Regions from separate parts of the Sporomusa intestinalis genome, predicted to be linked through region 1. Evidence: riboswitches for the same ligand, from Rfam matches in the RefSeq annotation. Region 1 holds a riboswitch; each other region holds the start of a gene.
The links. A riboswitch is a leader RNA that binds a small molecule or an ion and turns the genes downstream of it on or off. The one in region 1 is predicted to bind cyclic di-GMP.

Region 1 (6,140 bases):
CGTCCACATTGTTGAGCAAATTGCCGCCGATTTAAAAAGCGGTAAGAAGGACCAGGAAGCCTTTTGGATAAAAATGGGAGAAAAATTTGTCTATATTCAATATTTTGCCGTCCGGGATGGCGAGGGCGAATTTCTGGGCGTCCTTGAGGCCACGCAGGATATCCAGCCGCTCCGGCAGCTTACGGGCGAGAAGCGGATTATGGACTAGTGTCTTGACCACATTATCTTTTTAGTTTGATGACGGCCAAAATGGCCAATGGCGGCGTCAGCCCCTCCTAGCAGACCCCTTCCAGTATGAGTCGTCGGCGCTTCCTTGCTCTTGGCCATTTTGTCTCGCCCTAAAACTAAAATATAACATGGCCAAGACACTAATGGTCTGACTACATTTTACTAAAGGATAAATAGTTTGTGCGTGTGATTGGCTGTTATCAGAGCAAGGGCGCATTCCATTATTTGCTGAAAACGATGGAATGCGCCCTTTGGCGCCGAATGTTGCGTCAGCCTGCAGGATATCGACATTTACAAAGCGAACAGCACAAACAGCGGAACCATCTTGCAATCAGCCGGTTCGCAACTGAGATGCCGGCCTGTCTAGACGATAAGGGGGAAAGTGTAAATGGGACTACCTTTTAAGCTCAAGTCCAAAGAAGAAAAGTATTGCCGGCACCTGCGGGAAAATACAAAGGAAATAAAAAATGCCACAGCTATCCTGTATGAGGCCCTGGATAACCCGCTGGCTGTTGCGGACATGATGAGCCGCATGGATGCAGTGGAAGAGCAGGCCGATAAAGTGACCGGCCGTATTGTGGCATTACTGGAAAAAGCATTTATCACTCCCTTTGATCGCGAGGACATTTACACCCTGGCGCAAAAGCTGGATGACATCGTTGACCAGATCAAGGAAACGGTGGAATGTCTGGCCTTGTACAACGTCGGCCCGGCGCCGGCCGGTGCCATGGAACTGGCGGTTTTAATTGCCAAGGCCGGCCGGCAGCTGGATAAGGTGATGGGGCAACTGCCCAAACTGAAGCAGCAGCGCGACAAAATTGAAGCAAGATGCAGGCGGATTGCCGGCATGGAAGAGCAGGGCGACAAAATCTACCGGCAGGAAATGGTGAGACTGTTTGGTCAGGTCCAAGATCCGATTGAACTGATAAAGTGGAAAGAAATTTTATTACATCTGGAAGATACCCTTGATCTCTGCGAGACAGCAAGCAAGCTGATTCAAGGTATCGTCCTGAAATATGCCTGAGCCGGCAACTGGCAATCCCGGTTATTTCCTTCTGTTTTGTTGACAGTAGACGGGGGGAGATATAACTGCCGGGGATAGGCGCGCAGGCCGCGGCTAGCTATTGGCAGCTGTAGAGCTGTTAAACAAATACCGCTGAAAGAAAAATCCCAGACCCAGCCCAAAAAATGCTGAGCCGGCCACATGGAGGTAGTAGTCGCCGAGTGGTCTTAGTTCGATAAATTTACCTTCAATTACTGCCGAAAACAGCATTTCGGCCAGCGCTGAGGCCAGCAGCCCCAAAAAAATTCCTTTTACAATTAAATTTGTTTGTCCTATGGCCTTAATTGTATAATAAAACAGAATCCCGATCAGTCCGCCGATTACGAAATTTACATAGAGGCCCAGCAGGAAATTTGGCCTGTTCATAGTTAATATCATGCTATCAAGCTGATAAATGCTATACCGGCCAACACCCCAATACAGCATGATGCGGGAAACGATTTCAGCGAGCAAAGTTGACAATGCGCCGATTATGGCGGCGAGCAGTGGTTTATCATTATTCAAAATACTTCCTCCTTTTACCTTTGTGTTATTGTTCGCAGAAGCGAAGCCAGAAATACTTGCGATAAAAATCAAAGTTGACTGGTGATGAAACTCGGGTCAGGAACCTTCCGTATTTTTCGCCGGTTCTACTTTGGGCAGGGACCGGTAGCGGCACTAGTCGATTGCCGCTGTCTCAGAACCGTAAGGGGGTGTCCCGTATCCCTTTTCTGATGGAGCATATGCATACAGGCTGGCCGGGCCTGATTTTGCTTGGCTATCTTATCGGCGTCATCACAGGCTTGTTTGGCATTGGCGGCGGCTTTTTATTAACCCCGTCTTTGAAAGTAATATTTCATGTGTCCTATCCTGTGGCTATTGGCAGCAGCTTGCTGCAGATTTTTTGCACAGCGCTGTTTTCTGCCTACCAACACTGGCAGCATAAGATGCTGGATACCAAAATGGGAGCCATCACGGCGGCAGCCAGTCTGGTCGGAGCTGAAGGCGGTGTCCGGCTGCTGCAGTTTTTTTCTGCCCAGCAAATGGTTGAGCTTGGCGGACGTCCTGTTCCCCTGACAGATGTAATAGTCAGTCTGGGGTTTCTTACGCTGTTGCTTCCCACCGCTGTATTTATGTACCGGGAGGCCTGCGCCAGCCGGCAGCGGGGCACTGATGAACCGGAGACCAGGCTGGGGAACCGGATTGCGAGCTGCCAATGGCCGCCGGTAGTGGCATTTGAGCAGTCCCAGATACTGCGTTTAAGTATTTGGATGCCGGTGCTGCTCAGCCTGCTGGTAGGGCTGTTTACGGGCCTGCTTGGTATTGGCGGCGGGTTTGTCAGTTTCCCCTTATTAGTCTATTGTCTGGGAATGCCGACCAAAACTGCCGTCGGCACAAGTACTCTCCAGGTCCTGGCAGCAAGCGGCTACGGTGCTGTGCGTTATATACAGGCAGGCAATGTCGATTTCCTGCTGGTTATGTTTATGCTGCTTGGTTCAATGCTGGGAGCCCGTACCGGCATAAGGCTGTCCCGGCGCATCAACGCCTGTGATACCCGTAGCTATTTTTCCGGGCTATTGGTAGTGGCTGTTTTGTTGATTGTGTATGATCTGCTTAAACAATTTGCCCTATAATGGGTTTGAATAAAAAATATTAGTAAAAATTACAAGTTTGATGATAGGTTTTTTCATGTAATAAAACTTGAAAACTAGCGGGTAATGATGATAAAATACTACTACAATAGGGTTGAGGATAATTCGCTGTAATTTAATATATTCTTATGCAAACTTATTGAAAGATAAGGACGCAAAGCTATGGGTCTACGTACTTTGTATATGACTGCCAGGTTGCATTGCAACCTGGCAGTCCTTTTATTTGCTTTTTGGATAAGTAATATTATTTAATATTATTATTTTATTAAAGGTTGGTATCTTGAAGCGCAACACCATAATCTCTGCGTGCGGCGGCGAGGAAATGAGGTAAGGCAGATTGGCAAAATCATGGATCAGGGCGGTGAATAACCTGTGAAAAAATTAATAGGCCTCCTGGTGGCAATAACAGCGTTAACCGGTATTTTTACAGAAAACCCGTTCGGTAGTACCCCGGCAGGACGGGTTTATGCCGCCAGTGCCGGTACTGACCAACAGCAGTTTCCCGCAGCCGGCTATATTGCGCCGGAAATTTATGCCGGCCTGCTTGATGAACTCATGCAGGTGGGCCAGCGGCGCAACCATCCTGACAGCAAGGTGAAATTTAACGGTGAAATCCGCTTGCATTATGCGCAAAACAGCGGCCCCGGGCGCTGGGAGCGGGATGCAGCCGGAATACGCACCCGCCTGGGCTTTCATGCCGATATATACCGGGACTGGCAGGCCTATGGCATGCTGGACGGGCAAAAGAGCTTGCACAATTATAATAACAGCTTGCGCCTTTCCCGCCTGTATGTTACGGGAACTATCGGCGCAACCGCCCTGAGAGCGGGTTCCTTCGGCTATCTGATGGCCGAAGGCAATGTGTATGACAGCCGCTTTAACGGTATCCGCCTTGACTTTGGCGGGCCTGTGGAATATACGCTGAGTTATGGGGAGACTAACGATACAAGCAAAACCTCTGTGGCAACTGCGCGGTATTCTGATTTTGATTATAATCTGGAAGCCGGCCTGTACCACTATGAGACCGGTGACAATTTGCACAGGCCAACAACGATCCGCACACTGAGCGGAAACTATCAGTTCAGTAATTTTGGCCTGGGGGCGATGGTGCTGGCTTCCAATGTGAAAGATAACCGGGGGGAGAGTACCGGCTATGTACTCAGCTTTGATTATGGTGAGTTGAAAACCTGGCGGCCGGGAACTTACGGAATATTTGCCAGATATTATAACCAGCCCCAGGGCACTTATATTGCCCATGGAATGAACGGCAGGGGCAGTGCCATGCAGGGCTTTAAGGGCTATGGCGCAGGCCTTAATTATACCCTGGCCGAAAATTTTGTCGGTGGTATTGAATATTACGATCTGGCTGACAAAATAAGCGGGGAAAAGGGCAAAACCTGGTGGAGCCACATCACACATTATTTTTAACTAGTAAGCAGGTGAATCGCGGCAATGAGAAGCATAGAGGGCATTCTTGCCCGCAAAGACTATCTGGCTGTTGTCGGCCTTGGCTATGTTGGCCTGCCGCTGGCGGTTGCTTTTGCCGACAAGGTCAAAACGCTGGGCTTTGACAATAATCAGGAAAAAATTAAGGTTTATCAACAGGGGATCGATCCTACCCGGGAGATTGGTGATGAAAAAATCAGCAGCACGGCCCTGGAATTTACCACAGACCCGGCCAGGCTGAAAGCGGCCCGGGTGATTATTGTGGCTGTGCCGACCCCGGTAAATGGCGATAAGACCCCCAATCTGGCGCCTGTCATCAATGCCAGCAAAGTAGTTGGCCAAAATTTATCGCCAGGCAGTATTGTTATTTTTGAGTCCACTGTATACCCGGGGGTTACCGAGGATATTTGCGTGCCGGTGCTGGAAAGAGAGTCCGGCCTGGCATGCGGCCGGGATTTTAAGGTGGGTTATTCACCGGAACGGATCAATCCGGGCGACCGGGTGCACAAGCTGGCAAGCATTTGCAAAATTGTGGCCGGTATCGATGCCGAGACCGTCGAGGCCATTGCGGCTGTCTATGAGCTGATTATTCAGGCCGGGGTCTATAAAGCCCCGAGTATTAAAGTGGCTGAAGCGGCCAAACTGGCTGAAAACGCCCAGCGGGATATTAATATTGCTTTTATGAATGAACTGGCAATGGCCTTTGACCGCATGGAAATCAACACAACCGACGTAATTGCGGCGATGAACACCAAATGGAATGCGTTAGGGTTTTATCCTGGCCTGGTTGGCGGACACTGTATCGGCGTCGATCCGTATTACTTTATTTATCAGGCCGAAATGCTGGGCTATCACTCGCAGATTATTGCCGCCGGCAGAAGGATTAATGACAATATGGCCAATTTTGTTACGGAAAATATCATTAAAAAAATGATCCAGGCTGATAAGGATGTCAAAAAAGCCAACATCTATCTTATGGGCCTAACCTTTAAAGAGAATTGTCCGGACATGCGCAATTCGAAGGCTGTCGATGTCTGCAAGCAGCTGGCGGCCTATGGGATTAAGGCCAAGGTTGTTGATCCGTTTGTCGATCAAACAGAATGCAAGCAGGAGCTTGAGCTGGACCCGGTAGCGCTAAACGAGGTCCGGGATGCCGATTGCCTGGTGTTCTTAGTGGCCCATCAGCCCTTCCGGGAACTGCAGCCGGCAGACCTGGCCGGCATGTATAAACAGCCGGAACAGCAGAGCCGGCATGTCCTTATTGATGTGAAAAGTATATTTAATCAGCAAACTATGGAAAAAAACGGCTATTGCTACTGGAGCCTGTAAGCATAAGGGGGTGCACTCGACGTGAGGAATAAAAAGATAGCCCTATTACTGGTGATGCTTGGTTTTTGCCTGCTGGCGGGGGGGATTTTCCTCAAGGGCTTGTTTACGGCGCCGACTGGCGGCCAATACCGGAATAGTACCGGGCTGGCAAGTGCCTACCAGGCGGAGGCTGAGATTGCCCGGGCGTGGGAACAACTGCAGCAGAGCCGGGAGAAAGCGACCGTTATCAGCCGGGGCAGCAGTAAGCAGCGGCAGCTGGCCCTTACCTTCGACGGACTGGCGGACCCGATTACTATGCAGCGGATATTAGACTTACTGCAGCAATATCAGGTTAAGGCCACCTTTTTTGTGGGGGGGCTGCAGGCGGCCGAAGATCCGCAAATGGTTGTCAATATGAAAACTGCCGGCCACAGAGTGGAAAATTATAGCCTGTACGGTATGGC
Region 2 (6,140 bases), 2.1 Mb from region 1:
CCACAGGGGGAAAGAGGCTATATTGAAGCTAGGCCGGTAGTCGCTATATAGCATAATCACATCAGAACATAAGCCGAGAGCTTTTTTTGGCAGTTACCGGTGATATGGAGAACCGTACCACTGGTAACTGCCAACACTAGATTGATTGTATATAAGCAGAAATATAGAGAATTTTAAAGTTCCTGCAAAATGTTGCGATAATTTGCAGGAACTTTTATATTTGATGGTATTGTAAGCGGTTTGGTGGTTGGGGAGAGCTGTCCTCTTATATCGAAAACTTTTTAACTGCGCTTTGCAATGCATCAGCCGTATTGACCAGTACTTGCTGTACTTCTTCGATAGCCGTAACCTGGTCCTGGGTGGCTACGGAAACCTGCGTGGTCTGCGTTACGGTGTTTTTGCTCATGGCTTCAATATCTTGGACTGCAGTCAAGACGTTCTGGCTGTTGGTGGCAATCGTTTCTATGGCAGCAGTGATACCTTGAATTTGTCCCGATACCTGGTTGGTCATGTCAATAATTTCATTGAAGGTATCGCCAACACGGCTAACCATAGCGACTTCCAGTTTGACGACATCGCTGCTTTTCGTCATTGCGGCAACGGCGTTGTGGGTATCTGCCTGTATTTCGATAATTAACTCGCCGATTTGTTTGGCCGCGATTTGTGATTGTTCCGCCAGCTTGCGGACTTCATCAGCGACAACAGCAAAACCGCGTCCTTGTTCGCCGGCGCGCGCCGCCTCAATAGCCGCATTCAATGCTAACAAGTTGGTTTGACTGGCAATGCCTGAAATAGTATCAAGAATTTGACCGATTTCCTTAGAACGCTCATCCAGCTTGGTTACAAGCTTAGAGGAGTCGGCGACATTAACCGCGAGGTTTTGCATTTGCGAGACTGCCTGTTCAATTGATTCGCCGCTTTCTATGGCCGCTTGAGCGGTCCTTTCCGACACGGAAGCAACAGCGGTGGAATCGGCGGCAATTTGTTGAATGTTGTCAACAATTTCGGTTATAAGCGAGGCGGTAGTATCAAGAGTAGCCACTTGTTCGTTGACAGAGTGAGTGATGCTGGCAATGGAATCGGCGACTTGGCCTGCTGTAACCTCCGAGTGGGCCGCACAGGCTGTTAGCTGTTCGGACGACGACGAGACTGACTCGGCCGTAACTAATACCTGTCTCAGCAAGCTCTTGAGCCCGCCAACCATGGCATTGAAGTTCTGCGCCAGCTTGCCGATTTCGTCATTTTGCCGGTTGGTGATTTCAATGTTCAAATTACCGGTTTTCATAGCTTCAGTGGCTTCTACCAATTGGATGATAGGCCTGGTTATATGCTTGGAAACAAAAACACTAATGAAACCTACCACTAGAATGGTTATCAGCAGTATAGTCAGATTGGCCAGGAGGAGGTTATTATTTTTAGCATTAAATTCATCGAAGGATTTTTCCATGCAGATAATCCAGCGTGTTTTAGGATCATACACATAATTGACCAGCTTGCGGACACCATTATCATCAATGATTTCCTCCCGGCCGCTTTGACCTTGCAGTGCCTTCTGCACAAAGGGGAGGCTGCTCATATCCTTGCGCTCGTTTGAAACCTGTTCATCGGGATGGGCGGTAATTTTTCCGTCCTGATCGAGGATGTAGGCGGTAACTCCGTTTTGTGACCGCTTAACGACGAAATCCTTGAGGAACGAGAGATTGATGGAGGCTTGCAAAACGCCGGTCACTGCTCCATTGGCCGCCCGTATCGGTGTGGCTATGGCAACTACCGGCTTGCCGTCTGTCTTACTGACGAGGACTTCAGAAACTACCTCATCTTTTCCTTGTACCGCTTCCTGGTAAAAGGTCCGGTCGCCAACTTTCACCAATTTGGCATTGTCGCCTCTTACCAGCTGATTGCCTTGATTGTCATCAACGGTCATGGCCAGCGCGGTAAATACTTTCTGTGTGTCACCCAGCAGCTGGCCTGCCGCCGGCAGATCGTAATTTCTTACCGGGGCGGTCTGGGCAGTTCCTCTAAGTACTTCCAGGTGCTTATCGATATAATCGCGGGTTTCCGACTTTAATACTTCCAGCTCACTGGCACTGAGTGAATAGAAATCAGCCTGGAGGGATTTATTATACAATGAAAAAGAAAAAAGGGAGGCTCCGAGCAATGGGACACAACTAATAATGATCAGCAGAATAAAAAACTTTTTTTTCATTAGTCATTAGCTCCTTATTGAAGTGTGCGAATGTAAATCAAGTGTGCTTGTTCATCGTTTGAATAACCCCAATACATTTACCAGCAGCGCCACCAAACCGCCGGCGATGAGCGGCCCGACAGGCAGCCCGCGAAAGAAACAAACACCGATAACTGTGCCGACAATCAGAGCCGATACTGTTTCCGGTGACTCCTTCATAAAAATGACTCCCTGACCTGCAACCCAGGCCAGGAAAACCCCAATCACAACCGCGAGAAAGCCAACCGGAGATTTAAAGATCGCCAGCATGTCGTTCATGGCTATATGACCCTGGGCCACCGGACTCAGGACGGCGATGGTCAGAATGACAATGCCGATATTGATACCGTGCTTGTCTATCAGCGGGAGATAATTTTCAAGACCTAATCGGGGAATGAGCAACAGAACCAAGGCCGCTACCGCTACCGTATGGTTATTGCCGATCATAGATAACGCCAGTATTATTAATAAAGGAAGGCTATCCCAATTCATTTGTCCACATCCTAGCCATGATTTTCAGTGGTCGCACCAGCAATTGTCAGCTTGCAGCCGGCTGTTCCGGACTATTTTGTTTCATTGTATTTTTTCAAGCAAATAGTATCAAAAGTATCCCATCTTAACCGGTTAATACAATCAGACCAGATAGCTTCCTGTTTCCCCAGAAACTCCAACCGTTCCAGCATATGCCCGGCAATTTGGTCTTGTTTGATTACGATAACACCGGAATCATCAGCAACAATGATTCCACCGTCCAACTCCTGTTTCCGTTTGTTATAATAAGCCTCGTCGAAACCGGTGTCGGTATTGATACAACCGATTGGCGACCGGCCATAAGTCCACATAGGATAGTTTTCTTTGATCAGTTGCTGGACATCGCGTACCAAGCCGCTAACCACAATCCCCTTGGCCTGACGATAAGTAAAGATATATTTGGCAATCAGATCGCCAATGATCGCTTTGCCGTCGCAATTCACTGCATCAATATAAACTACAGCGTCTTTAGGCGTATTGCGGATATAATTATGTACATGATAATTGGAACCGTTGAACGCAGGAATATAGTGGATGAGCCCTGCTACTCTGCTGCCAGGCAGTAGAACCTGCAATCTGGGGTCCAACTCTCCCGTTTTATGCATAGCATCGGCTATTTCCGTTGTGCTCATCTGGTTGCAATCAATATACTCCAGTATTTTTTTCTGTAATGCAGTCAACTCCATCCTCGCCAAACTCCTTTCATAATCTGTTTTCCCCAACAAAATAAATTTTTCCAAACAAATAAACCAGCCCCATAGCTGGTTTATGAGGCGTTTAGCGGTTAAACCAAACGGCAACCTGGCAATCATAGGCATACTTGCCCTTAGACCCATGGCTTTGCGTCCTTACCTTTCGATAAGTATGCTAATTATGTATTTGTCTATATTCCAGGGCCCGTACATTTGGCTAGCACACTATACGCTAAGATAATAACATAAACCTATATAGCCGTTCTATAAATGTTAATAGATGTTAATAAACCTTGGTAAATCTTAATATAAGCGGATAAAGAGACGGTTGCGCTAAGAGCGCCGGCAAAATTTAATGAGAACGATATTGAATATCATTCTCATTGGTGTTATACTTATACAAGTATGTAGGTTATCCTGTTCAAGTAACTAAGCCATAGACAGCTTGTGCGAAAGGAATGATTGTATTTTGGCCACTCAAAGAGATCCCCGGTTTAAACTTTGCCGCCGTTTTGGCGTAAACATCTGCGGTCACCCTAAAGCCCTCAATCGTCTTGAAAAAACAACTAGGCGAAATAATAAGAAACTCTCTAACTACGGCATTCAACTGCTGGAAAAACAAAAGTTGAAAGCGTATTATGGAGTACTGGAAAAACAGTTTGCCCGATATATGCAAAAGGCCCTGAACAGCCGGGACGTCAGCGGTCTTGTCCTATTAAAAGCATTGGAATGCCGCCTTGATAATCTGGTCTACCGTATCGGCTTTGCCAATTCCATACGACAAGCCCGCCAAATGGTTAACCATGGCCATGTTCGCGTCAATGGAAAACGTGTTGATATTCCGTCCTATGCTGTGGCCGTAGGTGATGTTGTCAGCCTGGCGGAAAAATCCCGTAACAACGAAATGTTTGTCAGCAATTTCCGCGACCTCAGATCCTTTGACCTGCCCTATATTGAAAAGAACTACGATGATTTTAGCGGCACCCTGCTTCGCCTGCCCAATCGGGAAGAACTGCCAATTGAAGTCAACGAAATTCATATCATCGAGTTGTATTCGCGCTAAGTGTAGATATTCAACCCCTGTGAGGTGTTAGCATGTGCAAATACAATAGCCACTATTACTGGGAAGGTACATTAGCCGGCAAAACGGATGTATGGCAAAGTCATTTTGACGATAAAGCCGATCCTTATCAGGTTTTATTTGTTAATACGACTCTCATTGATTATCCTAGAAAGACCTTGGATAATAACTGGGCGTGCTATCCTGACAGTAAATCCTTACTGGGGTTCTTGTTGTACATATATGTACCGCTGGCCTTCTATTTTATTATGTATAAGGAAAATGAGAAGCTGTTAATTCCCATTGCCTCAACGCAGGAACTACTGGCTTCCATTCAACAGCTGCATAGAGAAGATGCAGCGGCAATGGTTGCCACGATAGAAGAGCTGGTTAGCTTCTGGGAGTTGAATGAAAGTGCCTGCCGTACGGCTCTGCAGCTTTTTGGCCGTCGTTTTAACGAAACCTGGTACGGGGACAACACTATTTTACATATTGGTTTATTTACCAGTACGCAGGCAATTGCTCAGCATATTTTGGCCGAGCAGGAATTTCCGGAAGTGCTGGCAGAAGATATCGGACTTACTCCCCGGCAACTAACAGAGCTGTGCGAGAAATTCTATTCCGATACCTTCATTCGCAAAACATTTGTTAAAATTTTAAACAACAAGATTGGCTGCATCATTTAGTTGCCAGGAAAAAAGCGGTCCTGACCGGGCAATAAACCTGCCGTTAGGTATGACCGGGAGAAGCGCAGCCACTGATAACTGCCCAATACAGAGAACTCCTGCTGATCCATTAGCAGGAGTTTTATATATGGATGGTAAATTACGAAATAAAAGGTATATAACAGGAGCAAAGGTTATGTGCATAACTTGCCGGATTATCGAAGGAACAAGGATTCCACCCGGAGGGCTGCTTTACAAGAGTGACAGCATTATTGTACATCATTGTCTTGATGTCAATATACCAGGGTATATAATTATTTCCCCGCTCAGGCATGTCCCTGATTATCAGGAGTTAACCGATACAGAGCTGGTGGCAATGGCCAGAGGGACAAAAACCATAATGTGTATTCTGCAGAAGCTGCCGGAGGTTGAAAAGGTGTATATACTGAACTTGGGAGAGGAAACAAGTCATTGCCACTTTCATATTTTCCCGCGCTATCATTGGATGCTAGACAAATTAAATGTTGCACTATTCTCAAGCGAAAAACTGGATGGGGCTAAGTTATTCAGTTATTACAGGCATAAAAATAAAACGGATGCGCTAGAGAAAATGCCCGAAATCAATAAAACAATCACTTTTATAAAAAGCCAATTACAATGTAATAGGTGCCGCCTGCGGCTAGGGTAAAGGAGCCTTTTAACGATGAAATTCCGGTATAAAATTCGCAAGTGGAAAAGCCTGGTTTTAGCTGTTTTGCTTGTAATTATGTGGGCAAGCGCCTGCAACCGGGAAACAGGGGCCTATAATCAGGCCACAACCCCTGCGGCCCCGGCTGGTTTAGCGGCAGATATTGCCGGTTCTGCAGGGGCCGGACGGACTGAATACCAGCTTAAGACCTTTGATCTTTATTTCCAAAAACATGGCGGCAGGTATCGGATTTTCGTTTCAGTGCCGGTTGGCCCCGTGC
Region 3 (6,140 bases), 1.1 Mb from region 1:
CCCAGGACATTACCGAACAGAAGCAGACGGAAAACCGGATTTTACGGGTAGAGAAGGATTTGGTGTTTTCCAACCAATTGAACAGTCGCAGTGCCTATTTAAATAAGCTGCTGGTTAATGCCTACTCACCGGAATATATAACCAAGGCCCTTAACGAATTTGGCATTGAAACAAAAGCCGAACATTGCTGCTTTGTGATTCAGCTGACGCATAAGCCGGCAGGTCCTGCCGCTGATGCCAATGCTAAAACGGCAGGCAAGCAGGCCGTATTAGTCTGGCTGGCGGAAAAGGAGATGGGCTGCACCTGGAAATTTAATGATGATATCATTCTGCTGGTAACGCTGGCAGAGGCAGGCATAACCTGTAAGCAAAGGCAAATTGAGTTTGCCAGTCAGCTGATTTGCGAAATGAAGGTGCTTTTCCCTCATATCAGTGCCAAAGTCGGCATTTCCGGGGCGTCAGGGAATCCAATCCGGTTCCGGGACAGCTATGAGAAGGCGAACCGGGCCGTTGTTGTTGCCGCTTCCAATTGCGCGCAAGTGGTGCATTGTGATGATATTGGGATTTATGAAGTCGCTTTTCAGCTGCTCCATGATGAAAATACCTGCACCCTTGTGCAAAATACGATCGGACGCCTGGCCGAATATGACCAGGCGCGGGGCAGCAACCTGTTATACACGCTGGAATTGATACTGGAGGAGATAAATCTAAAGGCCGTATCGCAGAAGCTTTTCATCCATCATAATACGGTCATTTGGCGAAAAAGGCGGATTGAGGATTTTTTGGGGATGTCGCTGGATAAAATGGAGACCAAGGTATTGCTGGTTTTGTATTTGAAGATATGGAAATTACAGCGAGCGGAGACAGGTGAGCATAATTGAATTTGCCGGCACCAGGGTCATTGTTATGCGGCAACAATAGACACCGGTTTTTTTTGTACTCTACTCCAATAGTATTAACAAGGAAAGTATTGTAGAATTATGTATGAATTTGAAATAATATGCAGGATTTTAATTGCCCCCAAGAATACCATTCCACCACATAGCGGTCATAGCAGAAGAGAATCTACAATAGGCGGGTTGAAACTCACTCGGAATAATTAAGTACCTGGCTGTTGTGACTAGTTAGGTACTATTTTATTTGAACGGAGGATAAGATGTTCCCGAACCAACACTTATTACGGGTAGAAGAACTTAAGCCAGGTATGATCATAGCCCAGCCGGTTCTGGCTGATACAGGACAAGTTCTGCTGGAGCAAGGGGTATTTTTGACAGAGGACTTTATTGATAATCTCGGCAACTGGAAAATATCGTACGTCAGTATTGTGTTGCCTGATAACAGCTTATCCTCCAATTACCGGTTTTTTAGTATGTATGGGGATACGCTGAAATCAGTAGAGGAAACCTTTAAAAAAGTCCGGGCTTTTAAAGAGGTGCCGATGGCAGAGTGCGAGGAATTAGTCGAAAACTATATCGAACTGATTGTCAACATTGTCGGGGTCATAGATGATTTGCATAATGTTAAAGCCCACAATGAATATACTTTCCGGCACTCGCTTAATGTGGCAATCATCGCCGGTATTATTGGCAAATGGATGGGATTTACCGGGAAAAATCTGAAAGACATCATATTGGCAGGGCTGCTGCACGATATCGGCAAGGTGCTAATCCCTGAAGGCATACTGGACAAGCCGGGAAAGCTTACCCCGGAAGAGATGGCAGTTGTCCGGGCCCATCCTACCCACGGGTATCATTTATTGGATGACTGTCTGGAAATAAGGGAAGAGGTAAAACTGGGGATATTGCAGCATCATGAGCGGGAAGACGGCAGTGGTTATCCTTTGGGCTTATCCCGGGAGAAAATACATATCTACGCCAAGATTGTTGCCATTGCCGATATCTATGACGCAATGAGCACCGAGCGGGTGTACAGGAAGAAGGTGCCGCCTTTTACCGTGGTTGAGGTTATTCTGGATCAGATGTATGACAAGCTTAATCCTCAGATCTGCCTGATTTTTCTGGCTCATATCCGGGGTTTTCTCATCGGCAGTTCGGTGCTGCTGAATGATGGCAGCAAAGCCAAGGTAGTACTGTTAAACGGACTGTTAAAATTAAGACCGGTGGTTCAACTGGAAAGCGGGGATTTAATTGATCTTGACAGGGAAAAAAATCTTGAGGTTGTTACGATGCTGGATGAGGTAAACGCCGTATAGGCACAGCAGCTCCCAATAAAATATTGGCAAACTTACTGAAAGGTAAGGACGCAAAGCCATGGGTCTAACGAAAGTCACACATTCTATGACTGCCAGGTTGCTATTGTTCTAACGGAGTATTCGTCAGCCTTGGCAACAGGCATATGACGATTTTTTTATTTTTAGCATGTTGATCATATGTGCTGATGACAATATTACAATTCATAAGAGGGGAGCTTAAAAAATGAAAATTAAAAAGATCCAATCACGCTTGTTGCTGGTATTGCTGCCATTGGTGTTAGCCGCTTTAAGTGTATTAGCCGGAGTCAGTTATTCTCTCTCCACCAAGTCGCTGTCGACAAGTATTGATGAAACAGCTATGGCGGTGGGAACTGACTATGCCCGGCGGGTGCAGGCCGACATCAGCCTCCTGATTTCCCAGCTGGAGGGTCTGGCCAGTGTTCAGCAGGTGAGTGCCGGGGCTGATAAAATTCAGATTGCCCAGGCCCTGGCGGAATTTCAAGCCCGGATTAAAAATTTTGATGTCGTTATCTTTATTTTACCGGACGGCGCAGGTATTTCCGGTACCGGCGCTGCGGCTGACTATGGAGAACGTGAATATTTCAAAAAGGTACTGGCAACAAAGGCCACTGTTGTCTCTGATCCTCTGATATCCAAGGCCACTGGGAAGCTGGCGGTCGTTCTGGCGGTCCCGGTTACCCATGAGGGCCGGCTGACCGGGGTGCTTGTCGGCACATTTTCCATGGAAAGGCTGACAGACATGATTAAAGACCTGCATTTCCTGGACACCGGTTACGGCCAGCTTAGTGACGATTCGGGCCTTATTATCGCCCATCCCAAGCGGCCGGACCTTGCCGGTAAACTGAATATCTCCGAAAAGAAGATAAATCCGGAACTTAAGCTGCAGGATTCCGAACTGGATGACCGCCTGGTCAGCTTGTTTAAGGAGGCGGCACAGACGGGGAAGCAGGCCCGGGGGGTATATCGCTTTAATGATAATGTGGAGAGAGTCAGTGTATCCACACCGGTCGAGCTGCCGGGCGGGCAACGGTGGGTCATGATGGTGGCGGCCCCGCAGGCCGAGGCGACCAGGCCAACAGATACCCTGGCAAGGGCGATGCTGTTTATTGCCATTTTGTGTTTAGCTGTTGCCACTGCCGGCATTATTATGATCGCCAGATATATTGCCAAACCGATTTCTCTGATTCGCGATGAATGCCTGTTGCTGGCCCAGGGTGACTTGCGGGAGCGGGAGGCTAATATATCCTCCGCAGATGAAATTGGTCAACTGGCCAAAGGCTTCAGGGAAATGCGGGAAAATTTGCGTACCCTTGTCGCTAGGGTACACGCTCAGGCCGAACAGCTGGCAGCTTCCAGTGAGGAGCTGACCGCCAGTGCCGACCAATCGGCACAAGCGGCCAATCAGGTCGCGATCTCCATTACTGCTGTGGCGGCCGGAGCCGGCGACCAGCTGGCGGCGGCAAATCAAACGGCAGCGGTGGTTGAAGCCATGTCAGCCAGTATTCAGCAGGTTGCGGCAACCGCCAGTGAGGTAGCCGGGCAATCCTCTCAGGCAGCCGGTAAAGCCAACGAAGGCAGTGCTGCCGTCAATAAAGCGGTATATCAAATGACGCAAATCGAAGAAACTGTTAATAATTCGGCCAAGGTAGTAAGTGAGCTGGGGGAGCGGTCGCGCGAGATCGGCCAGATCGTAGCCACGATCTCCGGTATTGCGGGCCAGACGAATCTATTGGCTCTTAATGCGGCGATTGAGGCTGCCCGGGCTGGTGAGCAGGGACGCGGCTTTGCCGTTGTAGCCGAAGAGGTACGTAAGCTGGCCGAACAGTCCCAAGCAGCTACGGAGCAAATCGCCGCCTTGATTGGCGGCATTCAGGGGGATACGGACAAAGCGGTACAGGCGATGGATGCGGGCACCCGCGAAGTTAATCTGGGAGCCGAGGTGGTCAATGCTGCCGGCCAGGCTTTTCAGGAAATTGTCCTGCTGGTAACCCAGGTATCGGAGCGGGTGACGGAGATATCGGCTGCGATTGAGCAGATGAAACTTGGCAGTCAGCAGATTGTCGGTTCGGTAAACCGGATTGACAACCTGAGCAAAACCGCAGCCGGGGAAGCTCAGGTCGTCTCGGCGGCCACGGAGGAGCAGTCGGCAACGATGGAGGAAATCGCTGCTTCCAGCCAAAGCCTTGCTCACCTGGCAACAGACCTGCAGGAAGCTGTGAGAAAGTTCCTGGTGTAACAAAAGCCTGAGCCGCCGGCCGCAGCCTGCAAAATTTGACAGGGTACAACCGGTCTGCTAAAATGTACCTGAATTATGATAATGCTTATCGTGATTCAGGTGCTGTACAAAAGCATACCGAAATACAATGCAAGGCAGGTAATGCCAATGATGCGTTCCAAACGTAACCGGCTGTTGCGTCATACTATATGGCGTGGGCACAAAGGTGCTTTGCTGCTGAAAACTGTTGGGATCATAATTTGTCTGGTGCTATTGACCCCCTACCTGCAGTCGGCGATTTCCGAGCCCAGCACTTCCGAGGCCCATCCCGGCGAGCTTACAGGTAAAAAAATCCGTCTGGTGTGGGAGCCGATCCCGGATGCGGTTGCTTACCAAATTGTGTTTAGCAAGGAACAGGGCGAGATGAATGGAGAGAACAACCTCATTGCGGGTATCCTGGGTAAGGAAATATATACCCCCGGTGTTGAGCTGGATATAGCTCTTTTGCCTAAAGAAGAAACAATTTGGTGGCAGGTCCGGGCTTTGAATCTGGACAGAGAGCCCATTTCCGGCTTTACTGCCGCGCAGGAGTTGACGGCCGGAGAGATTGACCCGTCCGCCCCCTATATTACCGCGCATTTGGCGGCTCTGCCCAGAGTGCCTTTATATCCCGTGTATGCCTGGATTCCGGTATTGGCGGCAGAGGCCTATGAGGTACAGGTTTTTTCCGGGCCAGTCCAGTCCGGTACGCTCAAAAAGAGTTATGTGGTAAAAGGGGCGTCGGCTTTTGACTATTATGATACTGACGCATTTACCGCTGCGGGAGACTACTGGTGGCGGGTCAGAGCTCTGGACGCGAAAGGACAGCAGCTGGGGGTCTGGTCAGAGGCCCGGACCTTTACCGTACAATGGGAGGGCAATCGTGTGGCCGCACTGGGCGACAGTGTTACCCATGGCGGCGGGGCGGTCTCTAATCCGCCCAGTGATCCGGTGTATGACTGGACAAGCTATGTAGGCCTGCCGGTAAAAAATTTAGGCCGCAGCGGGGATACAACCAGTACTATTTTGGCCCGCTTTGATGAGGATGTATTGCCCTTCCGGCCGGATATACTCGTTATTATGGGCGGGATTAATGATATTCGCGCCGGCACACCGGCGGCGGAAGTGATCGGCAACTTACGCCAAATGGGGGAAAAATGCCGGGAGAATAACATCACGCCCGTGTTTCTGACACTCACGCCGGTGAATCCGGTCCTGATAAAACGGGCTTTTAACGAGGATACCAGTGACAACTGGCAGGAAGAGTGGCATAAAGTAAACGACTGGGTCAGGGAGCAAGCCTACTATGTGGATATTGCGCCTATATTCACAACCGCGACAGGGGATATGCCTGCCCACTACGCAACTGACGGCTTACATCCGGACAGCAGGGGGAAGGCGCTTATCGGCCAAGCTGTCGGCCAATGGCTGGGAGCGACATTCAGCGAAGAGCTTAACAAATCAGAAAAACAGCCCCTTTAAAGGGGCTGTTTCGCATTTATTAAGCTTCTCTCTACGGCAGGCGAGGTGCATAATGGGGCAGCCGCTGTCAGGCCATAAGCACAATATCTATTTTAGTTATACTGAATATCTAAACTATATATTTTACTTATATTTTGCCTGTTGGTAAAATAATACTCAACTACTTTCTTT

Region 2: it holds a riboswitch for cyclic di-GMP, as region 1 does, so the genes downstream of both, ACZ481_RS24405 (RraA family protein) here and ACZ481_RS08340 (S-layer protein) in region 1, are expected to answer to the same signal.
Region 3: it holds a riboswitch for cyclic di-GMP, as region 1 does, so the genes downstream of both, ACZ481_RS03455 (methyl-accepting chemotaxis protein) here and ACZ481_RS08340 (S-layer protein) in region 1, are expected to answer to the same signal.

What each region holds. Positions count from the first base shown of each region.
Region 1 covers NZ_AP042390.1:1,846,318-1,852,457, forward strand. Annotated here, with positions in the region: gene ACZ481_RS08320 (DUF438 domain-containing protein) at 1-208, shown strand, start outside; gene ACZ481_RS08325 (DUF47 domain-containing protein) at 617-1,252, shown strand; gene ACZ481_RS08330 (hypothetical protein) at 1,346-1,795, opposite strand; gene ACZ481_RS08335 (sulfite exporter TauE/SafE family protein) at 2,005-2,904, shown strand; cyclic di-GMP riboswitch class I at 3,042-3,125, shown strand; gene ACZ481_RS08340 (S-layer protein) at 3,295-4,350, shown strand; gene ACZ481_RS08345 (nucleotide sugar dehydrogenase) at 4,375-5,697, shown strand; gene ACZ481_RS08350 (polysaccharide deacetylase family protein) at 5,719-6,140, shown strand, end outside.
Region 2 covers NZ_AP042390.1:5,256,673-5,262,812, reverse strand. Annotated here, with positions in the region: gene ACZ481_RS24420 (helix-turn-helix domain-containing protein) at 1-51, shown strand, start outside; gene ACZ481_RS24415 (methyl-accepting chemotaxis protein) at 266-2,206, opposite strand; gene ACZ481_RS24410 (DUF441 domain-containing protein) at 2,258-2,716, opposite strand; gene ACZ481_RS24405 (RraA family protein) at 2,788-3,441, opposite strand; cyclic di-GMP riboswitch class I at 3,548-3,634, opposite strand; gene rpsD (30S ribosomal protein S4) at 3,917-4,510, shown strand; gene ACZ481_RS24395 (hypothetical protein) at 4,543-5,193, shown strand; gene ACZ481_RS24390 (HIT family protein) at 5,321-5,860, shown strand; gene ACZ481_RS24385 (alpha/beta hydrolase) at 5,876-6,140, shown strand, end outside.
Region 3 covers NZ_AP042390.1:725,570-731,709, forward strand. Annotated here, with positions in the region: gene ACZ481_RS03445 (PAS domain-containing protein) at 1-881, shown strand, start outside; gene ACZ481_RS03450 (HD-GYP domain-containing protein) at 1,157-2,212, shown strand; cyclic di-GMP riboswitch class I at 2,228-2,317, shown strand; gene ACZ481_RS03455 (methyl-accepting chemotaxis protein) at 2,436-4,469, shown strand; gene ACZ481_RS03460 (SGNH/GDSL hydrolase family protein) at 4,545-5,969, shown strand.